DNA from 3 places in the Streptomyces sp. FIT100 genome. Region 3 is predicted to be linked to each of the others. Evidence: riboswitches for the same ligand, from Rfam matches in the RefSeq annotation. Region 3 holds a riboswitch; each other region holds the start of a gene.
What was found. A riboswitch is a leader RNA that binds a small molecule or an ion and turns the genes downstream of it on or off. The one in region 3 is predicted to bind thiamine pyrophosphate.
Positions count from the first base shown of each region.

Region 1: it holds a riboswitch for thiamine pyrophosphate, as region 3 does, so the genes downstream of both, thiC (phosphomethylpyrimidine synthase ThiC) here and KK483_RS26360 (thiamine ABC transporter substrate binding subunit) in region 3, are expected to answer to the same signal.
Region 2: it holds a riboswitch for thiamine pyrophosphate, as region 3 does, so the genes downstream of both, thiO (glycine oxidase ThiO) here and KK483_RS26360 (thiamine ABC transporter substrate binding subunit) in region 3, are expected to answer to the same signal.

Region 1 covers NZ_CP075715.1:3,914,705-3,917,948, forward strand. The annotation lists gene KK483_RS17565 (hypothetical protein) at 1-160, shown strand, start outside; gene thiC (phosphomethylpyrimidine synthase ThiC) at 303-2,081, opposite strand; TPP riboswitch at 2,074-2,206, opposite strand; gene KK483_RS17575 (YibE/F family protein) at 2,278-3,244, shown strand, end outside.
Region 2 covers NZ_CP075715.1:1,921,647-1,924,890, reverse strand. The annotation lists gene KK483_RS08340 (thiazole synthase) at 1-124, opposite strand, end outside; gene thiS (sulfur carrier protein ThiS) at 133-357, opposite strand; gene thiO (glycine oxidase ThiO) at 354-1,649, opposite strand; TPP riboswitch at 1,647-1,760, opposite strand; gene KK483_RS08325 (hypothetical protein) at 1,875-2,180, shown strand; gene KK483_RS08320 (NAD(P)/FAD-dependent oxidoreductase) at 2,209-3,244, shown strand, end outside.
Region 3 covers NZ_CP075715.1:5,822,343-5,825,586, reverse strand. The annotation lists gene KK483_RS26365 (iron ABC transporter permease) at 1-49, opposite strand, end outside; gene KK483_RS26360 (thiamine ABC transporter substrate binding subunit) at 103-1,230, opposite strand; TPP riboswitch at 1,313-1,423, opposite strand; gene rlmN (23S rRNA (adenine(2503)-C(2))-methyltransferase RlmN) at 1,454-2,560, opposite strand; gene KK483_RS26350 (DUF6233 domain-containing protein) at 2,713-3,057, shown strand; gene KK483_RS26345 (hypothetical protein) at 3,153-3,244, shown strand, end outside.

The sequences.
Region 1 (3,244 bases), 1.9 Mb from region 3:
CGGCCCGCCCCGCCGGATGAACCGGATCCCCAAGGTCGGCTACAGCGGACCCGACTTCTCCAGCCCCAGCGAGGGGTCCTCGACCACTTCCCGCCCGACGTTCACCAGCCCGGACTTCACCAGCCCGGACTTCGGCCCTCCGGAACACCAGCCGGAATAGCCGACAGCAGCGGGGGCCACCGGGGACCGTCGGCTCTCGCCATGGTCGCCTCAGTCCCTGCCGCTGTCGGCGGCGGCGCTACCGCCGTCGAGCGGTGGAGACCCGGACGGGGCCTCCACCGCGCACACGGACCGGCGCCGGTTCAGTCCGCGATCGGCAGGTACACCCGGCTCCCGGCCGCCGCGAACTCGGCGGACTTCTCCGCCATGCCCGCCTCGATCTCGTCGGCCTTCAGCTCGCCGCCGTGCTCGCGCCTGATGTCCTGCGAGATCTTCATCGAGCAGAACTTCGGCCCGCACATGGAACAGAAATGCGCGGTCTTGGCCGGCTCCGCCGGCAGTGTCTCGTCGTGGAACTCCCGTGCCGTGTCCGGGTCGAGGGCCAGATTGAACTGGTCCTCCCAGCGGAACTCGAAGCGCGCGTCGGAGAGGGCGTCGTCCCACTCCTGCGCGCCCGGGTGCCCCTTGGCAAGATCGGCGGCATGAGCCGCGATCTTGTAGGTGATGACGCCGGTCTTGACGTCGTCCCGGTTCGGCAGGCCCAGATGCTCCTTGGGCGTGACGTAGCAGAGCATCGCCGTGCCCCACCAGGCGATCATGGCGGCGCCGATGCCGCTGGTGATGTGGTCGTACGCGGGAGCCACATCGGTCGTCAGGGGCCCCAGGGTGTAGAAGGGAGCCTCCTCGCAGATCTCCTGCTGGAGGTCGATGTTCTCCTTGATCTTGTGCATCGGGACGTGCCCCGGGCCCTCGATCATCGTCTGCACGTTGTGGCGCTTGGCGATCGTGTTGAGCTCCCCGAGGGTCCTCAACTCGGCGAACTGCGCCTCGTCGTTGGCGTCCGCGATCGAGCCGGGCCGCAGGCCGTCGCCGAGCGAGTACGTGACGTCGTACGCCGCGAGGATCTCGCAGAGCTCCTCGAAGTTCTCGTACAGGAACGACTCCTTGTGGTGCGCGAGGCACCACGCGGCCATGATCGAGCCGCCGCGCGAGACGATGCCGGTCTTGCGGCGGGCGGTCAGCGGCACGTACCGCAGCAGCACGCCCGCGTGGACCGTCATGTAGTCGACGCCCTGCTCCGCCTGCTCGATGACGGTGTCCTTGTAGATCTCCCAGCTCAGCTCCTCGGCGCTGCCGTCGACCTTCTCCAGCGCCTGGTAGAGCGGGACGGTGCCGATCGGCACGGGGGAGTTGCGCAGCACCCACTCGCGGGTGGTGTGGATATTGCGGCCGGTGGAGAGGTCCATGACCGTGTCCGCGCCCCAGCGGGTCGCCCAGGTCATCTTCTCCACCTCCTCCTCGATGGAGGAGGTCACGGCGGAGTTGCCGATGTTGGCGTTGACCTTCACCAGGAACCGCTTGCCGATGATCATCGGCTCGGTCTCCGGGTGGTTGACGTTCGCCGGAAGGACCGCCCGCCCGGCGGCGATCTCCTCGCGCACGACCTCGGGCGAGACGTTCTCCCGGATCGCCACGTACTCCATCTCCGGCGTGACCTCGCCACGGCGGGCGTACGCCAGCTGCGTCACGGCCTGTCCCTCGCGGCCCCGGCGGGGCTGGCGCGGGCGGCCGGGGAAGACCGCGTCGAGGTTGCGCAGCCCGCCGCGCGGCGAGGTGTGCTTGATGCCGTCGTCCTCGGGGCGGACGGGACGGCCGGCGTACTCCTCGGTGTCGCCGCGACCGATGATCCAGTTCTCCCGCAGCGGCGACAGCCCGCGGCGGACGTCGGTCCCGACGTTCGGATCGGTGTACGGCCCGGACGTGTCGTACAGGGTCACGTCCTTGCCGTTGGTGAGGTGCACTTGGCGGACGGGCACCCGGATGTCGGGGCGCGAGCCCTCGACGTATCCCTTGTGCCAGCCGATGGACTTCCCGGCCTCGGACGAACTGGAGGCAGGCGTGCGCGTGTCCGATGTGGTCATGAGACCTACTCCCTACGCCGGCATTACCCGGTAACAGGTTCGGCGGTCGGCGCAGCTTTCCCGTACGGATGTACGGAGGTCAGCGCCCTCTCAGCCCGGTGCTCCGAGCTCCCGCGTGTGCAAAGGTCCCACCACGCTAGCGCCATATCGGGCGTGCTGAACAGTGGGCCCCTTCCGTTCTTGCGATGATCGGTCGGTGACTTCCTCGCAGCAGAGCCCCGAACCGGACGGCCGCAGGCCCGGCAGCACGGACGGCCGGGCGGACGACCGGGCCGCCGACCGCTCCGGCATCCACGACCACGGCCATGCGCACGGTCATGGCCCGGCCGCGCCCGTCTCCCGCCACCTCCAGCGGGTCATCGCCGCGGTGCTGATTCCTTTCGCCACCGCCGTGGCGGTGGGGCTCGTCGTCCTCTGGCCGGGCGGCGCACCGGGCCACGAGCGCACGGGTGTCGGCTTCGACCGGCAGACCGAGTCGGCGAAGGTGGTGGAGGTCGAGCAGGTCCCCTGCGAGGACGTGAACGCCGGGCAGGTGCCCCCGACCGGCGACACCTCGACGCCCGAGGGCCGGGAAGCGGTCAATTCCCAGCAGGGCACGTGCGGGAAGGCGACCGTCGAGGTCACGAGCGGCAAGGACGCGGGCCGTACGTTCACCGAGATCGTGCAGCCGGACTCGACGCGCCAACTGCACGAGGGCCAGGGCGTCGTGGTGGCGTACGCGCCCGACGCACCGCGCGATCTGCAGTACTCGGTCGCCGACGTGGACCGGCAGTTCCCGATGACGCTGCTCGCCGGGATCTTCGCCATCGTGGTCGTCGCGGTGGGGCGGATGCGCGGGGTCATGGCACTGATCGCGCTGGTCATCAGCTTCGCCGTCCTGACGCTGTTCATCCTGCCGGCGATCCTGCAGGGCTCGAATCCACTGATCGTGGCCGTCGTCGGGGCGAGCGCGATCATGCTCATCGCCCTGTACATGTGCCACGGCCTGTCCGCCCGTACGTCGGTCGCGGTGATCGGCACACTGATCTCGCTGCTGCTGATCGGGCTGCTCGGCTCGCTCTTCATCGGCTGGGCGGCGCTGAGCGGGAACACGGACGACAACACCGGTCTGATCCACGGCCTCTACCCGGGCATCGACATGTCCGGTCTGCTTCTTGCGGGCG
Region 2 (3,244 bases), 3.9 Mb from region 3:
TCAGTTCGGTGCCGCTCGCCACCAGCGAGCGCTCCAGTACGTCGAGGCTCGGCGCCCCGCCCGTCCCCATGATCAGACGCGACGAGAACTCCACCCCGCCGAGGACAAAACGGTCATCCGCCATGGCTGTGGTCATCCTCCCTGCACCGCGGTCAGCACCTCGACCCGGTCGCCCTCGCGGAGCGGCGTCGCGGACCATTCGCCTCGCGGGACCACCGTCTCGTTCAGCGCGGCCGCCACCCCGGACGGGGCCCCGGTCAGCGTCGCGACCAGCGCGTCCAGCGTCGTACCCGCCGCGACGTCACGCGGCTCTCCGTTCACGGACACGGTCACCCCGTCGTTCACGGACACCGTCATGCGGACACCTCCTGGCGTGCGGCGGAGAAATGGCGGGAGGAGAAGCGGCCGGGGGCGAAGGGGCGGGCCTCGTCCGGTACCTCGCCGGTGGCCAGGAGGTCCGCCATCACCTCGCCGGTCACCGGGGTGAGCAGGACGCCGTTGCGGTAGTGCCCGGTGGCCAGCAGCAGTCCGGGCAGCTCCGTAGGCCCGAGCAGCGGGGCGTTGTCCGGTGACGCGGGCCGCAGCCCGGCCCCCGTCTCGGTCAGCGGCAGCTCGGTGAGGCCCGGCACCAGCTCGTGCGCGTCACGCAGCAGCTGGTAGACGCCGCCCGCCGTGACCGTCGTGTCCCAGCCGAGCTCCTCGCTCGTCGCGCCCACGACCAGCTCCCCGCTCTCGCGCGGCACGAGATAGACGTGGCTGCCGCGCACCACGGCCCGCACCGTCCGTGACAGGAAGGGGGCGTACTGCGCGGGCACCGTCAGCCGCAGCACCTGCCCCTTCACCGGGCGTACCGGCGGAAGTACCTGCTCCGGTACACCGTGCAGCCGGCCGCTCAGGCTGCCGCCGGCGAGCACCACCTGCTCGGCCGCCACCTCACGGCCCCCGGCGAGCACGGCCCCGGCCGCCCGGTCCCGTACCACCGACAGCCTCTCCGCCCAGTCGCGGTGGAAGACCACGCCGGCCCGCTCGCAGGCCACGACCAGCGCCGTCGCCAGCCGTCGCGGATCGATCTGGTGGTCGCCGTCCACCCGCAGCCCGCCCCGCACACCGGGCGCGAGCATCGGCTCCAGGCGCCGGCACTCCCGGCCCGTGAGCCACTCCGAGTCCAGCCCGCAGCGGCTCTGGAGCGCGTGCAGCTCGCGCAGGGCCGCCCGGTCGTCCGTGTCGAGCGCGACGGCGAGGGTGCCGCAGCGGCGGTAGCCCGTCTCCAGGCCGCTCGCCTCCTCCAGCTCGGCGACGAACTCGGGGTAGCGGCGCACGGAGGCGAGATTGAGGGCGAGGAGCGTCTCCTCGCCGTAGTGGAGCTCCGTGACGGCGGCCAGCATGCCCGCCGCCACCTGTGCGGCCCCGCCGCCCGGCGCGGGGTCGGCGAGCGCCACGCTCAGCCCGCGCCGGGCCGCCCGCCAGGCCGTGACGAGGCCGATGATGCCGCCTCCGATGACGAGGACGTCCGACGACGGTCCTGAGGACGACCGCCCTGAGGACGACGGCCCCGAGGGCGACGGCCCTGAGGACGACGAACGTGGGGACGGTCGTGAGGACGACGGCCCTGAAGGCGCACGTGACTCCGTTGACGTACGTGAATGCATGGGCGCTCAGCCCCTCCCTTCGCCGGCATGACCCGGATCAGGTTCGTACGGTCGGAGGCCGCTCCAGCCTCCCTCTCAGCCCGCTGCGTCCGGGCTCCCGCGAGTAGCAGTACGGTGGCCAGCCTAACCCCCGCCCCCAACTCGCAGTAAGGGAGCCCGCGCTGTGGCCCGCTCGCCGACGGACTTTCCCCCTCGCCTTCGGCTGGGGGGACCCCCATCGCCCCGGTGGCCGACCAGGCGCCAGGCCAGGTCGGTACGCGCACCCGGTTCGCGTACCACGAGGAGGGCGGCCGGATCTGGGCCGACTACGCGGGCGGCGACGTGGTCCGCGGGTATCTCGTCGGCACGCGCGACGGCGACAGGACCGACTTCCGCTACGTCCAGCTGAAGCAGGACGGAACGACTTCTTCCGGCCACTGCGTCTCCACCGTCACCGAGCTGCCCGACGGGCGGGTGCGGCTGGAGGAGACCTGGGAATGGGAGTCGCAGGCGGGCCGCGGCACGAGCGTGGTCGAACAGCTGCCTTCCTGACGGATCATCACGTGGTTAGGGTGGCCGCGTGAGCGAGCAGACAACGCCGAGCGGCCACGGCCGCAGCAGGGTCGTCATCGTCGGCGCGGGCATGGCCGGCGTACAGACCGCCGTCGCCCTGCGCGAACAGGGCTTCACCGGCACCGTCACCCTGATCGGCGCCGAGCCGCACCAGCCGTACGACCGGCCGCCGCTCTCCAAGGCCGTCCTGCTCGGCACCGCGGAGGGCTCCGCCCTCGACGTCGACTTCGAGGCGCTGGCGGTCGACCTCCAGCTCGGCCGCGAGGTCAGCGGGGTGCGTCCCGGCGCCCATGAGCTCGACACGCCGGACGGGCCCGTTCCGTATGACGTCCTCGTCATCGCCACCGGCGCGGAGCCCATCGCGCTCCCCGGCACCGAGGGCGTCCCGGGCGTCCATCTGCTGCGCACGCTCGACGACGCGGAGCGGCTGCGTCCGGTGCTCGAGAACAAGCACGACATCGTGGTCGTGGGCGCCGGCTGGATCGGCGCGGAGTTCGCCACGGCCGCCCGCGAGGCCGGCTGCGAGGTCACCGTCGTCGAGGCCGCCGACCGCCCGCTGGCGGGCGCCCTGCCCGCCGAGGTCGCCGCGCCGATGGCCGACTGGTACGCCGAGTCCGGCGCCCGGCTCCTCACCAACGCCCGCGTCGCGGGCGCCGAGCCCGGCACGGTCGTCCTGGCGGACGGGCGCAGGCTGCGCGCCGGGGCCGTCGTCGTCGGCATCGGCGCGCGCCCCGCCACGGGCTGGCTCGCCGGCTCGGACATCGTCCTCGGCCCCGACGGCTCCATCACCGCGGACGAGCGGCTGCGCACCTCGCTGCCCGATGTGTACGCGGTCGGGGACTGCGCCTCCTTCCCCTCCCGCCGCTACGGGGAACGGCTCCTCGTGCACCACTGGGACAACGCGCTCCAGGGCCCGCGCACCGTCGCCGCGGACGTCGTCGCGGGCGAGGCCGGACAGCCGCCCGCCGTCCCAGCGGTCTACGACCCGGTGCCGTACTTCTGGTCCGAGCAGTTCGGCCGCTTCGTGCAGTACGCGGGCCACC
Region 3 (3,244 bases):
TCACGGGGTAGGCGAAGAAGACCGCGAAGAACGCGGCGGGCACGGCCATCAGGGCGAGCCGTGCCGCGTTCCCGCGGAGTGTCCTGCCCGCTTCGGTCGCTTCTACTTCAGGACGAGCGAGGACCACGACTGGATCCACTGGTCACGGCTGTCGGCGATCTTCTCGGGCGCCATGGTCTGCGGCTTGTCGACCACGGCACCGAACTCGGTGAAGAGCGCGGGCACCTCGGCGTCGTTCACCACCGGGTTCACGAACATCTGGAGCGGCATGTCCTCCTGGAACTTCTTGCTGATCAGGAAGTCCAGCAGGGCCTTGCCCCCGGCCTCGTTCCTCGCGCCCTTCAGCAGGCCCGCGGCCTCGGTCTGGCGGAAGCAGGTGCCGGTCGCGACCCCGGTCGGCGCCTCCTTGGGCTGCGGCTTCGCGAACAGCACCTCGACGGGCGGGCTGGAGGCGTACGAGACGACGAGCGGCCGGTCGCCCTTGGCGGCCTTGCCGCCCGCCGAGCCGGAGAACTCCTGGTTGTAGGCGAGCTCCCAGCTGTCGACGACCTTGACGCCGTTGGCCTTCAGCTTCTTCCAGTAGTCCTGCCAGCCCTCGTCGCCGTAGGCGGCGGCGGTGCCGAGGAGGAAGCCGAGGCCGGGCGAGGAGCGCTCGGCGTTCTCGACGACGAGGAGGTCCTTGTAGGCGGGCTTCGCCAGGTCGTCGAGGGTCACCGGCGGGGCCAGCTTCTTGTCGGCGAAGTACTTCTTGTCGTAGTTGACGCAGATGTCGCCGGTGTCGACGGGCGTGACCCGGTGCCGGCCCTTGTCGAGCTGGGCGCTCTCGGGGACCCGGTCCAGGCCCTTGGCCTCGTACGGCGTGAAGAGACCGTTGTCGAGGGCGCGGGAGAGGGTGGTGTTGTCGACGCCGAAGAAGACGTCGCCCTGCGGGGAGCCCTTGGTGAGGATCTCCTTGTTGAGCGCCTCGACGGCGTCACCGCTCTTCAGCACCTTGACCGTGTAGCCGGTCTGCTCGGTGAACTCCTTGAGCACCGCCGGAGTGGCGTTGAAGGAGTCGTGGCTGACAAGCGTCACGGTCTTGGAGCCCTTGCCGGAACCGGAACCGGAGGCGGCGTCGTCGGACGCGCCCCCGCAGGCCGCGAGGGCGCTGACGCCCAGGGCCGCGGCGAGCGCCGTTGCGGCGAGCCGCTTGGTGTTCCTGGTGGTGCTCGTGGTGCTCGTGGTGCTCACTGAGATGTCCTCCTGGGGGTGGCCAGGAAGAGACGCGGCCCTGCCCGGGTCCCGCGTTCGGGATCCGGGCAGGGCGCAACAGCTTGAGTAACGTCCGAACTTCCTACCCCGAATGACCGGGGCGAGGTTCAGAGGGTCTGCGGTCTGACGGTCACCGCACTCTCAGCGCTGTGGCGCTCCCCTGTCGGATTATGAGAATTGTTCGACTCAGATTACACGGGGGTCAACGCTCGGAAGCGGCGAGCTGTCCGCACGCTCCGTCGATCTCCTGCCCCCGGGTGTCCCGGACCGTCACCGGCACGCCGTGGGCGGCGATGGCCTCGACGAACGCCTTCTCGTCCTCGGGGCGCGAGGCCGTCCACTTCGAGCCCGGCGTCGGGTTGAGCGGGATCAGGTTGACATGGACCCGCTTGCCCTTGAGGAGCCGACCGAGTAGATCACCGCGCCACGCCTGGTCGTTGATGTCGCGGATGAGCGCGTACTCGATGGAGATCCGGCGGCCGGACTTCTCCGCGTACTCCCAGGCGGCGTCCAGCACCTCCCGGACCTTCCAGCGCGTGTTCACGGGCACGAGGGTGTCGCGGAGCTCATCGTCGGGGGCGTGCAGCGAGACGGCGAGACGGCACTTGAAGCCCTCGTCTGCGAAGCGCAGCATGGCCGGGACGAGGCCGACGGTGGAGACGGTGATCCCGCGCTGCGAGATGCCGAGCCCGTCCGGCTCGGGGTCGGTGAGCCGGCGGATGGCGCCGACGACCCGCTTGTAGTTGGCGAGCGGCTCGCCCATGCCCATGAAGACGATGTTGCTGAGCCGGGCGGGGCCGCCCGGGACCTCGCCGTCACGCAGGGCCCGCATGCCGTCCACGATCTGGTGCACGATCTCGGCGGTCGACAGGTTCCGGTCGAGCCCGGCCTGGCCGGTGGCGCAGAACGGGCAGTTCATGCCGCAGCCGGCCTGCGAGGAGATGCACATCGTGACCCGGTCCGGGTAGCGCATCAGCACCGACTCGACCAGCGTCCCGTCGTGCAGCCGCCACAGCGTCTTGCGGGTGGTGTCGTCGTCGCAGGAGATGTGCCGGACGACGGACATCAGATCGGGCAGCAGCTCCGACGCGAGCCGCTCGCGCGCGGCGGCGGGGATGTCGGTCCACTGGGCGGGGTCGTGGGCGTACCGCGCGAAGTAGTGCTGCGACAGCTGCTTGGCGCGGAACGGCTTCTCGCCGATCGCGGCGACGACCTCCTTGCGCTCGGCGGGCGTGAGGTCGGCGAGGTGCCGCGGGGGCTTCTTGGCTCCGCGCGGGGCGACGAAAGTGAGTTCTCCGGGCTTGGGCATGGTGCATCCAGTGTCGCAGACGGAATCCGGTGGCCCGGTGGCGTCGGTCGGACGGCCCGGCTCGGCGGGCGTTGTCGCCGTCCGGCGCTTCGACGAGCGCCCCGCTCGGGCGGGCTGTCACTGGGGGCCACCTGGCACCTAGAATCGAACCCGTGTCCGAAAAAGTGTCGCGTCTGGAGCGTCTGCACAGTGTCCGTGAATGGCTCGTCCGGCAGCTGTGCCGCACCGACGAGACCGTCGCGGAGCTGGAGCGGAAGGAGGCGGCGGCGGCCGTACGGGCGTCGCGAGCGCTGCCCTCACCCGAGCCCGGCTGGAAGCTCTCGGTGCGACGGGCGGGCGGCGGGCCCGCGCCGGACCCCGTCCACGGGAACGACTGCGGTATGGCCGGCACGTCCACGAAGGTCCTGACCCGCGAGCAGGCCCTCCGCGCCCTCACCGAGGACGGCGTCGCCGCCTGCCCGTACTGCCGCCCCGACAATGACCTGGGTGTGCTGTGAACCACGAAGCACCGCGGCCGGGGGGCACGGGCACCGCGCCGGTCTTCGTACATCGCGCGACGGGCACCCGCGGCCGCCGGGTCACGATCCGCACCGTGACCGCCGGCCTGGCCCGCAGCGACGCCGACCTGGTCGAGTTCCTGCGCCGCGCGGGCCTCCCCGAGGCGTGGGACCTGCTGGACGACCC